Regions from separate parts of the Pseudomonas sp. ASL8 genome, predicted to be linked through region 1. Evidence: predicted binding sites of a transcription regulator. Region 1 holds the regulator's gene; each other region holds the start of a gene.
The links. The regulator sigma-54, encoded in region 1, starts transcription at its own class of promoters, with help from an activator protein. The targets are predictions, from matches to a motif close to ANTGGCATNNANNTTGCTNT.
Positions count from the first base shown of each region.

Region 2: nirB (nitrite reductase large subunit NirB) is a predicted target of sigma-54. The motif match lies at 1,817-1,836, and genes of this name have one in related genera.
Region 3: flgB (flagellar basal body rod protein FlgB) is a predicted target of sigma-54. The motif match lies at 2,269-2,288, and genes of this name have one in related genera.
Region 4: AC1MEA_RS23050 (CmpA/NrtA family ABC transporter substrate-binding protein) is a predicted target of sigma-54. The motif match lies at 2,618-2,637, and genes of this name have one in related genera.

Region 1 covers NZ_CM155278.1:2,473,808-2,478,249, reverse strand. Annotated here, with positions in the region: gene lptA (lipopolysaccharide transport periplasmic protein LptA) at 1-378, shown strand, start outside; gene lptB (LPS export ABC transporter ATP-binding protein) at 378-1,103, shown strand; gene AC1MEA_RS11305 (RNA polymerase factor sigma-54) at 1,290-2,786, shown strand; gene hpf (ribosome hibernation-promoting factor, HPF/YfiA family) at 2,867-3,175, shown strand; gene ptsN (PTS IIA-like nitrogen regulatory protein PtsN) at 3,188-3,649, shown strand; gene rapZ (RNase adapter RapZ) at 3,652-4,442, shown strand, end outside.
Region 2 covers NZ_CM155278.1:3,830,215-3,834,656, reverse strand. Annotated here, with positions in the region: gene AC1MEA_RS17645 (OprD family outer membrane porin) at 1-591, shown strand, start outside; gene AC1MEA_RS17640 (YoaK family protein) at 844-1,548, shown strand; gene nirB (nitrite reductase large subunit NirB) at 2,072-4,442, shown strand, end outside.
Region 3 covers NZ_CM155278.1:5,643,927-5,648,368, reverse strand. Annotated here, with positions in the region: gene flgA (flagellar basal body P-ring formation chaperone FlgA) at 1-174, opposite strand, end outside; gene AC1MEA_RS25845 (chemotaxis protein CheV) at 254-1,183, shown strand; gene cheR (protein-glutamate O-methyltransferase CheR) at 1,238-2,065, shown strand; gene flgB (flagellar basal body rod protein FlgB) at 2,333-2,740, shown strand; gene flgC (flagellar basal body rod protein FlgC) at 2,744-3,187, shown strand; gene AC1MEA_RS25825 (flagellar hook assembly protein FlgD) at 3,203-3,907, shown strand; gene flgE (flagellar hook protein FlgE) at 3,936-4,442, shown strand, end outside.
Region 4 covers NZ_CM155278.1:5,017,562-5,022,003, reverse strand. Annotated here, with positions in the region: gene AC1MEA_RS23060 (nitrate/nitrite transporter) at 1-397, opposite strand, end outside; gene AC1MEA_RS23055 (ANTAR domain-containing response regulator) at 685-1,260, opposite strand; gene AC1MEA_RS23050 (CmpA/NrtA family ABC transporter substrate-binding protein) at 1,275-2,486, opposite strand; gene AC1MEA_RS23045 (quinone-dependent dihydroorotate dehydrogenase) at 2,834-3,868, shown strand; gene rmf (ribosome modulation factor) at 3,982-4,197, opposite strand.

The sequences.
Region 1 (4,442 bases):
ATCATCACCCAAGGCTCGATGAAGATCACCGGCAACACCGTGACCATCACCCGGACACCAACCGGTGAAGTCGACGTATTCACCGCCGTCGGCAATCTTGCTTACTACGAACAGAAACCTGCCGTCGACAAGCCTATCGTTCAAGCGTACGGCGTGACCATCCAGTACTTCGCCGCCCTCGACCGGATCATCCTGATCGACAAGGCCAAGGTCATCAACGACGGCAATACGTCCGAAGGCGAGAAAATCGTCTATGACACGGTGAAACAGATCGTCAATGCCGGCCGCGCCAACGGCGCCAAGGTGACGGCACCACGTCCGCGAATCGACATGGTCATCCAGCCGAAAAACAAACCTGCACCGCAGAAGGCTCCGTAATGGCGACGCTTAAAGCCCAGCATCTGGCTAAAAGCTATAAGGGTCGTCAGGTTGTGCGTGATGTCAGCCTGTCGATCGAGAGCGGGCAGATCGTGGGACTGCTGGGCCCTAACGGCGCGGGCAAAACCACCTGTTTCTACATGATCGTAGGGTTGGTCCAGGCCGATCAGGGCCGCGTCTTGATCGACGATCAAGACGTCAGCCATCAACCCATGCACGGTCGCGCACGCGCCGGGATCGGCTACCTGCCGCAGGAAGCCTCGATTTTCCGCAAGCTGTCGGTTGCCGATAACATCATGGCGATCCTCGAGACCCGCAAGGAACTCGACCGCACGGCACGTCGCAAGGAGCTGGAAAGCCTGCTGCAGGAGTTCCACATCAGCCACATACGCGACAACCTGGGCATGAGCCTGTCCGGTGGTGAACGCCGCCGTGTGGAAATCGCTCGCGCCTTGGCGACTTCGCCAAAATTCATCCTGCTTGATGAACCGTTTGCCGGTGTCGACCCCATTTCCGTCGGCGACATCAAGCAAATTATTTATCACTTGAAAGCCAAGGGCATCGGCGTACTGATCACCGATCACAACGTACGTGACACCCTGGATATTTGTGAAACAGCTTACATCGTCAACGACGGGCAACTGATCGCTGAGGGTGATTCAGAAACCATTCTGGCTAACCAACTGGTTAAAGAGGTTTACCTCGGCCATGAATTCCGCCTGTAAGTTCTGCGGTGTTTCGCTCTTCATCGGCGACGGACGCTAGGGTGCAGTGCTAACAAGAACATTAATTGTCATCACACCCTAGGCAAACACTTAGGTTTCAGGCATATAATTTGCTTAAGCTGGCGCTTCGGCGCCCTGTAGTGGATGGCGCATGTGCGCCGGCGAATAAGGTGTTAAGCCCCTGCCATGAAACCATCGCTAGTCCTGAGAATGGGCCAGCAGCTGACGATGACACCGCAGCTGCAACAGGCCATCCGCCTCCTCCAATTGTCGACCCTGGACCTTCAACAGGAAATCCAGGAAGCGTTGGAGTCGAACCCTATGCTGGAACGCCAGGAAGAAGGCGACGACTTCGACAATGCCGATCCGCTGGCCGACAACATAGAGAAACCCAATCCTGACGTGCAGGAACCCACCTACCAGGAGCCCGCCCCGACGGTGGACAACCTGGAAGAAGGCGACTGGAACGACCGCATCCCCAGCGAGCTGCCCGTTGATACCGCTTGGGATGACGTGTATCAGACCAGTGCCAGCAGCCTGCCCAGCAGCAACAACGATGATGACGAATGGGACTTCACCACTCGCACATCGGCCGGCGAGAGCCTGCAAAGCCATCTGCTGTGGCAATTGAATCTGGCACCCATGTCCGATACTGATCGATTGATCGCTGTCACGCTGATCGACTGCATCAACAATCAGGGCTACCTGGACGAGTCGCTTGAGGAAATCCTCGATGCCTTTGATCCGGAAATGGATGTCGAACTGGATGAAATCGAAGCGGTACTGCACCGTATCCAGCAATTCGAACCCGCAGGTATCGGCGCTCGCAACCTGAGCGAATGCCTGTCGCTGCAATTGCGTCAGCTCCCCGCGAAAACGCGCTGGCTGGCCGAAGCACAACGCTTGGTCGGAGACTTCATCGACCTGCTTGGCAGCCGCGACTACGCTCAGCTGATGCGGCGCATGAAGCTCAAGGAAGACGAGCTGCGCCAGGTCATTGAACTGGTGCAAAGCCTTAACCCGCGCCCCGGCTCGCAAATCGAGTCCAGTGAGGCCGAATACGTCGTGCCCGACGTGATCGTGCGCAAAGACAATGAACGCTGGCTGGTAGAGCTCAATCAAGAGTCCGTGCCCCGCCTGCGGGTCAACCCGCAATACGCAGGGTTTGTCCGCAGGGCCGACACCAGCGCTGACAACACCTTCATGCGCAATCAGTTGCAGGAGGCCCGCTGGTTCATCAAGAGCCTGCAGAGCCGCAACGAAACGCTGATGAAAGTGGCCACACAGATCGTCGAGCACCAGCGCGGCTTCCTTGAGTATGGCGACGAAGCCATGAAACCCTTGGTTCTGCATGACATCGCCGAAGCGGTAGGCATGCACGAATCGACGATTTCACGGGTAACCACGCAAAAATTCATGCATACCCCGCGCGGTATTTACGAACTGAAATATTTCTTTTCCAGTCACGTAAGCACCTCGGAGGGCGGAGAGTGTTCGTCCACAGCCATCCGCGCGATCATCAAAAAACTGGTTGCCGCGGAAAATCAGAAAAAGCCGTTGAGTGACAGCAAGATCGCTGGTTTACTGGAGGCACAAGGCATTCAGGTAGCCCGACGCACTGTCGCTAAATACCGCGAATCACTTGGGATAGCACCGTCAAGCGAACGCAAGCGATTGATGTAAGGGTGGCCGTACGCCGTAGCGTTCCAGTGGTAGGCATTCAGGCCTGCCTCTTTATGTACTGGCAACGAAGGAGACGCTGTATGCAAGTCAACATCAGTGGACACCAATTGGAAGTGACCAAGCCCCTGCGCGAATACATCGAGCTCAAACTCAAGAAGCTCGAAGGGCACTTTGACAAGATTACCAATGTGCAGGTCACGATGGCGGTCGAGAAACTGAAACAGAAAATCGAAGCCACGCTGCACATCCACGGTGGAGAGGTGGTCGCTAACGCAGAACATGACGACATGTATGCGGCAATCGACCTACTCACTGACAAGCTGGACCGACAATTGCTCAAGCATAAGGAAAAGCAGCAGAACATCCTAAAGGGTGCGACAGCTCGCTAACACCCACAACCCATGATCCGACTTGAAAATATCCTGACTGCCGGCCGTTCACTTGTGAACGTGCCGAGCAGCAGTAAAAAAAATGTTCTTGAGCAAATTGCCAAGCTGATCGGCCGTGAAACGGAGCTCGATTCGGATTTGGTACTCACGAGTCTTATCGCCCGCGAAAAACTCGGCTCGACCGGCTTCGGTAATGGCATCGCTATTCCGCATTGCCGGCTGACGGGCTGTCCGATGCCCATCAGCGCCCTTTTACACCTCGACACCCCCGTAGACTTTGACGCCATCGACGGCAGGCCTGTGGACCTGCTTTTTGTGCTTCTGGTCCCGGAAGCTGCCACCGATGAACACCTGGAGCTGCTGCGCCAGATCGCCAGCATGCTCGACCGCGCCGATGTGCGCGACCGCCTACGCAGTGCCCAAAGCGATGAAGCGCTTTATCAGGTGGTACTGGACGTGCAGAACGGCCACTGATGATGCGCATGATCATCGTCAGCGGCCGATCCGGCTCCGGCAAGAGCACCGCGCTGGATGTACTGGAAGACAACGGTTTCTATTGCATCGACAACCTGCCTGCGGGCCTGCTCCCGGAGCTGGCCGAACGTGCCCTGATTCATACTGAGCTGGCTCAGCCGCTGGTCGCAGTCTCCATCGACGCGCGCAACCTGCCGAGCCATCTGTCGCGCTTTCCCGAATTGCTGGAAGAGGTCCGCAGCCGCCACATCCAGTGCGATGTGCTGTACCTCGACGCCGATGAAGAAACCCTGCTCAAACGTTTCTCTGAAACCCGTCGTCGCCACCCCCTGAGCAGCGCCAACCGCTCGCTTGCCGAAGCGATACGTGACGAGAGCAACTTGCTTGGGCCGATCATCGATCTGGCCGACCTGAAAATCAACACCACGCACCTGAACCTCTATCAGCTCCGTGACATGCTTAAACTGCGCCTGCTGAACAAGCCGGAGCCGGGCACTGCGTTTCTGGTTGAATCGTTTGGTTTCAAGCGTGGCATGCCAGTAGATGCTGACCTGGTATTCGATGTGCGCTGCCTGCCCAACCCCTACTGGAAGCCGGAGCTGCGCGAACTGTCCGGGCTCGACCAGCCCGTGGCCGATTATTTGGCGGCACAGCCGGATGTCGAAGAAATGTTCCAGGACATCTACACCTACTTGAACAAATGGTTGCCGCGCTTTGCGGCCAGCAACCGCGCCTACGTGACTATTGCCATTGGCTGCACCGGCGGACACCACCGATCCGTCTACCTGACCGA
Region 2 (4,442 bases), 1.4 Mb from region 1:
GATTTTCGTGCTTACCGCAGCCTGGGCATCGGCGCCAACTCAGCCGGGAACAGTGACTATGCAACCGCCGGTTACTACGGTGATGGCCTGAAAAAGGGCCAGATCAACCAGTCGACCATCAGCTTGATGGAAAGCTATAGCCTGGCAGGCCATACCCTGGGCCTGGGTCTCCAGAAAAACACCGGCGAAAGCGACTTCCCCTACCTCGACTCAGGCCTGAACAGCGGTGACGCGCGTCAGGGTCCAGGCGCAGGCGCTGATACCCCGGCGTTGACCAACCTGCAATTGAACAAGTTCCAGCACGCTGGCGAGCGCACGTGGCTCGCGCAGTACAAATATGACTTTGGTCAGTTGGGTGTCAAAGGTCTGGGCTTCGCAGCCACCTATGGCCACGGTGACCAGATCAAGGTGGCCAGCGGTGGTAGCAGTGAATGGGAGCGCGACCTTGCGCTGGCCTACCAAGTGCCTGAGGGGAAACTCAAGGGGCTGGGTGTCACCTGGAAGAATGCCCGGGCCAATCCAAGTATGACCGGACAGACGATGCAAGATGAGAATCGCTTCTACGTGAGCTATATCGTGCCGCTGTGGTAATACACGGCCGGGCATGAACGCTGTCAGGGCGAAGTAATCTGGCTTACCCATGCTTCGCGTGGGTAAGTCGCCTTAAAATGAACCGGTTGACTGTTGGCGCAACCACGAAAAATCCCGCTCGAAAAGCAAGGAATCCTTGAAGAGGCATTCGTCGAATTCAAATCCCCTGGGCTTTGCCTCATACTCCGCGCTGAGATATGACGATACCAGCACCTTGACCTCACGAATCATCCCAAGGAGCCCGATACGCTGATGCTGCCTTCCCCCCTTAAAAACCTTACCAATCCCGCACGGCTGCACACACAGAAATGGCGTGGGCGCGTTGGCCTTTGCCTGGTTGCCGGCCTCTCGGTATTGGCAGGCATGACAGACGCTATCGGCTTCATGGCCACCGGCGACTTCGTATCGTTCATGAGCGGCAACACCACCCGTCTGGCCGTGGCCATCAGCGAAGGCGACTTCGGGCTTATGCTGCGACTGCTTGTCGTCGTTGCCACCTTTATCGGCGGCAATACACTGGGCATTGTCGTAAGCCGAATGACGGGGCGACGCGCCCTTCCCTTGCTGCTCTGCATCGCTGCGTTGCTGAGCGCTGCGGCAGCCTTGCCATTGACCGCTCAACTGCCGGCACTGTTGGCCGCTATTATCGCCATGGGCATGCTCAACGCCGCCGTCGAAGAGGTCAATGGCTTCCCCATTGGCCTGACTTACGTGACAGGTGCACTCTCACGATTCGGCCGAGGACTAGGCCGGTGGATGCTGGGGGAACGAAGAAATGGATGGCGAGTTCAGTTGATACCCTGGACTGGCATGTTTGCAGGCGCGGTGATCGGCGCCTTGCTGGAGCAGCAACTGGGGATGAAAGCTCTATTGTTCAGCGGCTTGCTTTCTGCCGTCCTGGGGTTTGCCGCACTGAAAATCCCACGTCGCTGGCAACTGGCTTATATGCCTAAATAAGGGCAATCAGCATTCCCCCGCTTTTCCAGACTGCGCAGCAGCTTGCGGGGGAATAGTCATGCAATGTCGACTCCATCACCCACGACCTACCTTGCCCCAAATGAGGGAACCGGGAAACTTATCCGCACCCTTCTGGTTCAATGTGCTCATTGGCAATTGACCAGATCACGTTGCCGGGTGCGTAGAGAGCACCTGAAAAAGACCCGCTGTGTAGCGCTTCAACCCTCCCCCGCTTAGCGATCCCTGGATCGAAAGACCTCGCGCCAGCACTGGCATGAAACCTGCTTTAGTCCTGACAAACCTGTAGAAATCTCCGACAGGACATCCTTGCGTGGTCACCGACGACCACCTGCCAGCACTGGCGCAGGACGGGTGAACCAGGCAGCGCGGCCTCGGTTAATCACCCCACCACACATCCATGAATACCAGGCAAAGACGCCTGGAGCTGTCACACGGCTCCAGGCGTTTTTTTTGCTTTTTTTTCTGGCCATGCCACGGCAGCGGCTTCGACTGAGGAAAGGTTATGAACGCAACCGCCACCCCGATCAAGAGCGAAACACTGGTCGTCATCGGCAACGGCATGGTCGGCCACCATTGCGTCGAGCAGCTGATCGAGCATGGCGCGCTCGCTCACTATCACGTGCATGTGTTCGGTGAAGAGCGGCAGCGTGCCTACGACCGCGTACATCTTTCCGAGTACTTCGGTGGCCGTGATGCAGAGTCCCTCGCACTTGGCGAGGCTGATCTGTATGCCCGCCACGGCGTGCACCTGCACCTCGGCGTGCAGGTGCTCGACATTGATCGCGAGCGTAAGGAAGTGGTCACCAGCGCCGGACGCCAGGCTTATGACCGACTGGTTCTGGCCACCGGCTCCTACCCTTTTGTGCCGCCGATCCCGGGTGCCGAAGGCCGCTCCCGGTTGGTCTACCGCACTCTGGACGACCTCGACGCCATCCGCGAAGCCGCCACCAACGCCCGACGCGGCGTGGTGGTAGGCGGCGGTCTGCTTGGCCTTGAAGCCGCCAACGCATTGAAATCCCTGGGGCTGGAAGCCCATGTCGTCGAATTCGCCCCACAACTGATGCCGGTGCAACTGGACGCCTCAGGTGGCGAAGCACTGCGGGCACGGATCGAGGCCCTGGGCGTCGGCGTGCACCTTTCACGAGCGACCCAGGAGATCGTTATCGGTGAAGAGTATGCCTATCGCATGAACTTCAACGGTGGCGAATTCCTTGAAACCGACCTGATCGTATTCTCTGCCGGCATCCGCCCGCAGGACGCTATCGGCCGCAGCGCCGGGCTGGACGTGGCGCCGCGTGGCGGCCTGGTGGTGGACAATCATTGCCGCACCAGCGACCCCGATATCTTCGCCATCGGCGAGTGTGCGTCCTGGAACGGCAGCATCTTTGGCCTGGTCGCGCCGGGCTACAGCATGGCGCGTAACGTTGCCGCGCAACTGTCGGGGCAGCATTACGAGCCCTTTACCGGCGCAGACATGTCGACCAAGCTCAAACTGTTGGGCGTCGATGTCGGTTCTATCGGCGACGCTCACGCGGCGACTCCCGGCGCCAAGAGCTACCGCTTTATCGACGAAGCCAGCGCCAGCTATCGCCGTCTGGTGGTCTCTGCCGATGGCAAGCATGTGCTGGGCGCGGTACTGATCGGCGATAACAGCTATTACGACACCCTGCTGCAATACGCACAGAACGGCATAACGCTGCCCAAGGACCCGTCCAGCCTGATCCTGCCGCTGTCAGACGGCGCGCCGACACTCGGTGCCGATGCGCTGCCGGACACCGCCACTATTTGCTCCTGCCATAACGTCACCAAGGGCGCGGTGCGCTGTGCGGTCGACGCTGGTTGCGTCGACCTCGGCGAGCTCAAGGGCAAGACCAAGGCCGCCACCGGCTGTGGCGGTTGCAGCGCACTGCTCAAGCAGGTCTTCGACCACGAACTCAGCGCCCGTGGCGTCGCCGTCGACAAAAGCCTCTGCGAGCACTTCGCCTATACCCGTCAGGAGCTGTACGCCCTGGTGCGTGTGGAAGGCATCATCAGCTTCGACGAAATGCTGGCCAAACATGGACGCGGCCACACGGGCTGCGATATCTGCAAGCCTGCGATGGGCTCGATTCTAGCCTCATGCTGGAACCAGCCGATCATGGACCCATCGTTGGTGCACCTGCAGGACACCAACGACACGTTCATGGCCAACATGCAGAAGAACGGCACCTACTCGATCATCCCGCGCATCGCCGCCGGCGAAATCACCCCGGACAAGTTGATCGCCTTGGGCGCCGTTGCGAAAAAGTACGACCTCTACACCAAGATCACTGGCGGCCAGCGCATCGACCTGTTCGGCGCCCAATTGCATCAGTTGCCGGACATCTGGGGCGAACTGATCGAGGCCGGTTTCGAGACCGGCCACGGCTACGGCAAGTCTTTGCGCACGGTCAAATCTTGCGTCGGCAGCACGTGGTGCCGCTATGGCGTTCAGGACAGTGTGAGCATGGCTCTGCTCCTCGAGAATCGCTACAAGGGCCTGCGCGCACCGCATAAATTCAAGCTTGCGGTTTCCGGCTGCACCCGCGAATGCGCCGAAGCGCAGAGCAAGGACGTCGGGGTGATCGCCACCGAGAAAGGCTGGAATCTCTATGTCTGTGGCAACGGCGGCATGCGCCCGCGTCACGCCGAACTGCTAGCCACGGACCTGGATGACGAAACCCTGCTGCGCTACGTCGACCGGTTCCTGATGTTCTACATCCGCACCGCCGACAAATTGCAGCGCACCTCCGTCTGGCGCGAGAGCCTGGATGGCGGCCTGGACTACCTCAAGGACGTCATCATCAACGACAGCCTGGGGCTTGGGGCGGAGCTGGAGTCGCAGATGCAGTTGG
Region 3 (4,442 bases), 2.5 Mb from region 1:
CTCTATGGAGAATTCAAGAAACCCTTGGGTCACGCCGATAAGCTGATCAGGAAGGCTTAAAGGCTCGCTCTGTGCGAATTGGCCGCCATTAAAAAGCCACAAAACAGCCGCCGTGCAGCGTAAGCTGCCGGAGCCAGATGTCATGCGTCGGAAAAATGTCGTTTTTGCATTCATAACAGTTAAAAAGCAAGCCCCGTGCCGCTTAGTCATTTAGGCAATTATGGGTTCGAAGCTTTGGTTCGGGAGTTAGGGCATGGCGGGTGTAATGGATTCGGTGAACCAGCGCACACAGCTGGTGGGGCAGAACCGTCTTGAGTTGTTGTTGTTCCGTCTCAACGGCCAGCAGCTCTACGGGATTAATGTGTTCAAGGTCAGAGAGGTGCTGCAATGCCCCAAGCTGACCGTGATGCCTAGGTCCAACCCAGTGGTGCGTGGCGTTGCAAATATTCGTGGGGCGACCATTCCGATCATCGATCTGGGGATGGCCACCGGCGCGAAAGCATTAGAGCGGGGTGTGAATGACACCTTCGTCATCATTACCGAGTACAACACCAAAATTCAGGGTTTTCTGGTGCATTCGGTAGAACGCATCGTCAATATGAACTGGGAGGAGATCCATCCGCCGCCCAAGGGAACCGGGCGCGATCATTATCTGACCGCGGTGACCCGAGTCGATAACCAGTTGGTCGAAATCATTGACGTGGAGAAAATCCTCGCGGAAGTGGCGCCGACTTCGGAAAGTATTTCGGTCGGTGTTGTCGATGAAGAGACACAGGCCAAAGCGTTGACCCTTCGAGTGCTGACCGTCGACGATTCGTCGGTTGCGCGTAAACAGGTGACGCGTTGTCTGCAGACAGTCGGGGTCGAGGTGGTAGCCTTGAACGACGGTCGTCAGGCGCTGGATTACTTGCAGCGAATGGTCGAAGAGGGCAAGAAGCCTGAAGAGGAGTTTCTGATGATGATTTCAGACATCGAAATGCCCGAGATGGATGGGTATACCTTGACCTCGGCAATTCGCAACGATCCGCGCATGCAAAAAATACACATCATCCTGCATACTTCCTTGTCGGGCGTATTCAACCAGGCGATGGTCAAGAAAGTCGGTGCAGATGATTTTCTTGCCAAGTTCCGGCCTGATGAGCTCGCCGCCCGGGTAGTTGATCGGATCAACGCAGTGAAATAATCGCCAAAGGGCGCCGCCCTTTGGCTGTACGCAAGATTGTAAGAGGCGGTTTCTTTGTCTACAGGTAATTTGGATTTCGAACAGTTCCGGGTCTTCCTGGAAAAAGCCTGTGGCATTTTGCTCGGTGAGAATAAGCAGTATCTGGTCTCAAGCCGTCTCAACAAACTCATGGACCAGCAAGGCATCAAGTCGCTGGGGGAGTTGATTCAGCGAATCCAGGCTCAGCCTCGCAGTGGTCTGCGCGAGCAGGTCGTGGACGCAATGACCACCAACGAGACGCTCTGGTTTCGCGACACCTATCCGTTCGAAGTCATGAAGAACAAAGTGCTTCCAGAAGCGATCAAGGCCAGCCCGAACCAGCGCCTGCGTATCTGGTCAGCGGCATGTTCTTCAGGTCAGGAACCGTACTCGCTATCGATGACTATCGACGAGTTCGAGCGTAGCAACCTCGGTCAGCTGAAGCAGGGCGTGCAGATCATCGCTACCGATCTTTCGGGGTTGATGTTGAACAACTGCAAGACGGGTGAATACGACAGTCTGGCGCTGGGTCGTGGGCTATCCCAAGAGCGTCTGCAACGCTTTTTCGATCCCAAGGAAGCGGGGCGTTGGGCAGTCAAGGCGCCCATCAAGAGCCGGGTCGAGTTTCGCTCTTTCAACCTGCTCGACAGCTATGCAAGCCTGGGAAAATTCGACATCGTTTTTTGCCGCAACGTGCTGATCTATTTCTCGGCAGAGGTGAAGAAGGACATTCTGTTGCGTATCCACAGTACGCTTAAGCCCGGTGGCTACCTGTTTCTCGGGGCATCGGAAGCACTCAATGGTTTACCTGACCATTATCAGATGGTCCAGTGCAGCCCTGGGATCATTTACCAGGCGAAGTGATCGCTGCGCTAACAAAAGAGACCTTCGGGTCTCTTTTTTTGCATCAAGTAAACCGTTACGGCCCTTCTGGGAGGAAACGGCAATGGCGAGAAAACGGCGCTGTGATTGCCGCTTTACCCCCGCATAGCGGAAATGCCTTGCCGCTTTTCTGTCGTTGCCGCCCCCCGATAGCCCGCAAGCCCTTGGTTTATGGCACTGGCGAAGCTGGCACGCGGATTGCTTTGTGACTGATACGAAATTCAGGTCAGCCGCTAAAGGTTTCCCGACATGAGCATCAGCTTCGATAAAGCGTTAGGCATCCATGAGCAAGCCCTTGGCTTTCGCGCTCAGCGTGCAGAAGTCCTGGCCAATAACATCGCCAACGCCGACACGCCGAACTATAAGGCGCGAGACCTTGAGTTCTCGGCCGTGCTCGCAGCGCAAAGCGATAAAACCAAAAATGGCGCGTTTGGTCTTAAAACGACCAACACTCGGCACATTGACGCCGAAGGTCTGAGCGGTGGTGACGGGGCGCTGCTGTATCGCACGCCTAGCCAGCCTTCGCTTGACCAGAACACCGTCGATACGCAGGTTGAACAGGCCAGCTACGCGCAGAACGCCGTAGGCTTCCAGGCCAGTTTCACCCTGCTCAACAGCAAATTCAAAGGGTTGGTATCAGCCCTTCGTGGAGAGTAATCCATGTCCCTTGCAAGTGTTTTCAACATTGCCGGCAGTGGCATGAGTGCTCAGACCACGCGCCTGAATACCGTGGCCAGTAACATTGCCAACGCCGAGACGGTCTCGTCGAGCATGGATCAGACCTACCGCACCCGTCACCCCGTGTTTGCGACCGTGCTCCAGGGGCAGGGCAGCGGCGACAGCGGTTCGCTGTTCGGCAGTCAGGACGAAGCGGGTCAGGGTGTTCAGGTCAGCGGGATCATCGAAGATCCGAGCAACCTCGAAGCACGTTATGAGCCCACGCATCCGGCGGCTGACAAGAACGGTTATGTCTACTACCCCAACGTCAATGTTGTTTCGGAGATGGCCGACATGATCTCGGCCAGCCGCTCGTTTCAGACCAACGCGGACATTATGAATACCGCCAAAACCATGATGCAGAAGGTCCTGACCCTCGGTCAGTGATAAGAGGCGCAGTCGATGACAACTACTAGTAGCGTCGGTCAGTCGGTTCTGGATCAGCTTCAGAAGACGGCAAGCTCGAGCAGCACCAGCACTAGCACCACCAGCACAACGGGGACTGCTTCGCTGGGCAAGGATTCGTTCCTGCAACTGCTGGTCACGCAGATGAAGAATCAAGACCCTCTCAGTCCGCAGGACAACACGCAGTTTGTGTCCCAACTGGCCCAGTTCAGCAGCCTTGAGAGCATGCAGAACCTGAGCAGTACGGTTGATACGATTGCCAGCACTTATCAGTCGTCCCAAGCCTTGCAGGCTTCTTCTCTGGTAGGACGTTCGGTGATCGTCAGCAGCGGTTCGGCAGTGGTCGATACCACAAAAGGTCTGACCGGTTCAGTGGTCATCCCGGCGTCGAACTCGTCGACCACGGTCAAAATCTCCGATGCGAGTGGGAACCTGGTCGACACCATCGATCTGGGCGCGCAGGCGGCTGGCACTACCAGCTTTACCTGGAACGGTCAGAACAGCGATGGCACGACGGCGGCGTCCGGTACTTACAGTGTCGTCGCCACCGGTACTGCCAATGGTACGGCTACTGCCTTGAGCACCTACCTGCCAGCCACCGTCAACAGTGTGACGATGGGGGTCAGCGGTGCGGAAATGACGCTCAACCTGGCAGGCGGCAGCAGTGTTGGCTTGTCCAAAGTGCAAACAATCGGAATATAGAGCCGACTAGACGGCAAAGGAGTTGAGCATGTCATTCAATATCGGCCTCAGTGGGCTCTATGCGGCAAACAAAAGTCTCGACGTTACCGGCAACAACATTGCCAACGTTGCGACCACAGGTTTCAAGTCGTCCCGTACCGAGTTCCAGGACCAGTACGCCGCTTCGATTCGCGGTACTTCCGGCGGTACCACTGCAGGTAGCGGCGTTACCACGGCCGCCGTGTCCCAGCAATTCACGCAGGGCACTTTGACCACCGGCACCGGCCGCAGCCTTGATTTGGCGATTAACGGCAACGGCTTCTTCATGGTCAGCAATAACGGCGAAAAGCTTTATACCCGTGCCGGTGCGTTCTACCCTGACAAGAATGGTAACGTCGTCGACGCCTCCGGCAACAAGCTGCAGGGCTACGGTGTTAATGCTGCTGGCAATGTCGTGAGCGGTGTATTGACCGACCTGAAAATCGACTCGTCGAATCTGGCACCTAGCCCGACAGGTACCGTCACCATTGCGTCCAACCTGAATTCTTCTTCGGCA
Region 4 (4,442 bases), 2.5 Mb from region 1:
CTGCCGGGTACCATTGCGAGGCCAGCGGCAGGGCGACTGCGAACGCGGCGCCTGCCATGCCGAGGAATACCCCGAGCAGCAAGGCTTGCTCATAGCTGTGGATGCCCAGCTGCCAGGCCGCCAACAATGCACCAATGACGATCACTTGACCGATGATGCCCGCTGTCTTTGGCGACAACTTGTCAGCCAGCAGGCCCATGAGTACGCGCAGAAAAGCCCCGGCCAGAATCGGCGTCGCTACCATCAATCCGCGCTGCTGGGTGGTCAGGTGCAGATCGCCGGCGATCTGTACGGCCATTGGGCCGAGCAGGTACCAGACCATGAAACTCAGGTCGAAATACAGGAAGGCTGCGAACAGAGTCGGCTTATGGCCGGCTTTCCAGAAGCTTGTATTCATTGAACACCTCATCTGCAAAAAAGAGTTGTTGCTGAGTTCGAGCGCGGCTTGAAGCTCAGCGGGTAGGGACGTGCAGGTGGAGCATCCATATCCGGGGGCTCCACCAGCCCCAGGCGCTGGGGCCAAAACGCAAAAAACGCCGCAACCCGATTCGCGTTTGCGAGAGGGGTATGCGACGTCTTTGTCGTAAGTGGGGCAGCCGCCGTTGGCTACCTGTGTAATCTCTAAAGCAAAAGCCGGGCCATCATCAGAGGATTGCTCTCGCGCGACACGTGAGAGCGATCAATTCATCCCAGTAATTCACTCATGGCAATGATCTGCTCAGCCACCTGAATCAGCTTCTGCTGGCGGCTCATGGCTTGGCGGCGCATCAGGGTGTAGGCCTCTTCTTCTTTGCAGTCCTTCATCTTCATCAACAGGCCTTTGGCCAACTCGATGCGTTTTCGCTCCACCAATTGCTGGTCGCGTGCCTGTAATTGGGCACGCAGCGCTTGATCGCTCTCAAAACGGGCCATCGCCACGTCCAGGATCGGTTGCAGGCGTTGGGCATTGATACCTTCAACGATGTAGGCACTGACCCCGGATTTGATGGCCTGGCGCATGACGAGCGGGTCGTGCTCATCGGTGAACATCACGATAGGGCGCGGCAGATCGCGGGTGACCAGCACCACTTGCTCCATCACGTCTCGGCCGGGGGACTCGGTGTCGATCAAAATGACGTCGGGTCGCACGGCCTCTACCCGGGCAGGCAAGTCGATGGTCAGTCCGGACTCGTCGATCACCTCGAAACCGGCCTCGCTGAGTGCGGCCTTGAGGCGTCCGACTTTTTTAGCCGTGTCATTTATCAGCAGGATACGCAGCATGTTCGCGACTTCCTTCAGCGACTGACACGGGTGGGTACGGCATCGGCCAGCGCGTGCAACTTGAAGCTGTGTGCATAGGCTGTGGGATCGCTACCGTCCCAGACTTTGCCATCAATCAGCTGGCTGCTGCGCATGGAGGACTCAGGGACTGCGATGCCGAGAGCGGTCGCTGCCTGGCTGTACAACTTCAGTTGCTGCACTTGCGTGGCGATCCCAAGATAGTCCGGGTCTTCGCGCAACAGGCCCCAGCGCCGGAACTGGGTCATGAACCACATGCCGTCGGACAGGTAAGGCAGGTTGACCTCGCCCGCGCCATGAAAGCGCACGGCGTGCGGGTCATGCCAGTGGTTGCCGAGACCGTCAGCATAGTCGCCCATGAGCCGTGGTTCTATGCAGTCTACCGGCGTATTGAGGTAATCGCTGCCGCTGAGCAATTGCGCGGTACTGCGCCGGTTTTCATCGTTTTGTTCAATAAAACGGCTGGCTTCCAGCACTGCCATGACCAGCGCCCGTGCAGTGTTGGGGTACTGCTCGACAAACTCGCGGGTGCAGCCAAGTACTTTTTCCGGGTGATCGGGCCAGATCGCCTGCGTCGTCGCCAAGGTAAAGCCAAGGCCTTGATTCACCGCGCTGGCGCACCAGGGTTCGCCGACGCAGCAGCCGTCGATACGCCCGGCTTGCAGGTGCGCGACCATTTGTGGCGGCGGCACGACCACGCTGTTGACGTCGTTCAGCGGGTGAATGCCTTGGCTCGCGAGCCAGTAATACAACCACATGGCATGTGTGCCGGTGGGGAAAGTCTGGGCAAACGTCAGTTTTGTACGGCTTTGGTGCACGTACCGGTCGAGTGCCTCAGGACTGGTCACGTTCGCGTCCTGCAACGCTTTGGATAAGTTGATGCTTTGCCCGTTCTGGTTCAGGCCCATCAGCACCGCCATGTCGGTGCTCACGGAGCCGCTGATTCCCAATTGCACCGCATAGATCAGCCCGTAAAGGCTGTGAGCGGCGTCCAGTTCGCCACTGACCAGCTTGTCGCGCAGGTTGGCCCAGGACGATTGGCGTTTCAGGTTCAGGGTCAGGCCATAGGGCTGAGCAAACCCTTGGGTGGCGGCAACCACCAGTGGCGCGCAGTCGGTCAGGGCCATGAAGCCCAGGTCGATGGTGTTTTTTTCCGGCGCGTCGCTGCCCGCGACCCAGGCCAGAGTGTTGTTCGGTAGTGTGTTCATGCCGATTTATTCATGGTCAAAGCGCCATCCATAAAAAAGCGTCGCGCAGTCTTCTGCACAAGCAAAGACCGTCACGACGCCATTGTCCGATGCCTCGCTCCGCCGTTGGAGGGAGTGCTGATCAACGGTATCAAGCAAGGCATATGCCATGAGTGGGTTGCCGGGTGTGGGAACAGGGGGACGCCTAGTTCTTGCCTGCGAAAGCGGTGGTACCGAATGGTGGTGACGAATGGCAGGGTGAAGACAGTTGCTCGTGTTGATCTGCTGCAGTTCGAACTCGCCTACAACCCCTCGGCCCGTCTATAATCGCTGCCCTGAATTCAGCCGCTCACGAGCCAATCCCGCCCATGTATAACCTGGCCCGCCAGTTATTGTTCAAACTTTCCCCGGAAACGTCCCATGACCTGTCGCTGGATTTGATCGGCGCCGGGGGGCGTTTGGGGCTCAATGGCTTGTTTACCAAGGCGCCTGCGCAGTTGCCGGTAACGGTCATGGGCCTGAACTTCCCTAACCCGGTCGGGTTGGCAGCGGGGCTGGACAAAAATGGCACGGCGATCGATGGGTTTGCGCAGCTGGGCTTTGGTTTTGTCGAAGTCGGCACCGTGACCCCGCGCCCACAGCCGGGCAATCCGAAACCACGGATTTTTCGTCTGCCGCATGCCGAGGCAATCATCAACCGGATGGGTTTCAACAATCTGGGTGTCGATCACCTGATCAGCCGGGTACAGGCTGCCAAGTACCGCGGGATCCTCGGGATCAACATCGGCAAGAACTTCGATACCCCGGTAGAGCGCGCCGTGGACGACTACCTGATCTGTCTGGATAAGGTCTACGCTCATGCCAGCTACGTGACCGTGAATGTCAGTTCGCCGAACACGCCTGGCTTGCGCAGCTTGCAGTTCGGTGACTCGCTCAAACAATTGCTCGAAGCCCTGCGCCTGCGTCAGGAGGACCTGGCGCAAAAACACGGCAGGCGCGTGCCGCTGGCCATCAAGATTGCGCCTGACATGACGGATGAAGAAATTGTGCAGGTCGCTGCTGCGCTGATTGAATCAGGCATGGATGCGGTGATTGCGACCAACACCACGCTCAGTCGCAAAGGTGTTGAAGGGTTGCCCCATGCGGACGAAGCCGGTGGCCTGTCGGGCGCGCCGGTTCGTGAAAAGAGTACCCATACGGTCAGAGTGCTGGCGGGTGAATTGGCCGGGCGGTTGCCGATCATTGCGGCGGGCGGGATCACAGAAGGCAAGCACGCGGCTGAGAAGATCGCCGCAGGTGCGAGTCTGGTGCAGATCTATTCGGGCTTTATCTATAAAGGACCAGCGTTGATTCGCCAGTCGGTTGATGCGATAGCGGGGATGTCGTCCCGGCACAGCGCATAAAAAAAGGGGTTCCTTGACGGAACCCCTTGGGCTTTAGCCCGCCGCCCGGGTGGGGCGTGCATGGTTTAGGTCATCGTTCAAACATTTAAAAAACTTGATCGGAATGTACCTGATTAGCCGACCGCGTGAAGTTCGTTGAGTCTGTGGATACCCGCAGTGCCGGTCATACCGTCCCAGTTGTCGCCGCGTCCTTCTCGCCAGCCATTGATCCAGGCTTGGCGTACCGACGGTAGAGTAAAGGGGCAAAGCTCACGGGATTTGCCATGAACACCAAATTGATATCCGCGTAAAAATGCTCTTTCCAACGGATCACGCTTAAGTCTTCTCATAGGGTGTTGCCCTCGTTTGTTGACTGTAATGTCCCTGAGGACCTCATGTTGAGGTCGGGCAGAATCTTCTGCCGTTGGTACCCGCTGCCGGCGTCGCGGGCTTGGTGTTGTCATCGTTGCGGTGACAACCTGTGATGAGTTCTAACCAATGCGCTTGGCTCTGTGAATGATCGTTTTGTCATAAGAACGTAACTATTGGCGTGGTAATGCCATAAGCAGCACACTCATTCGCAGGGATTTTTTAC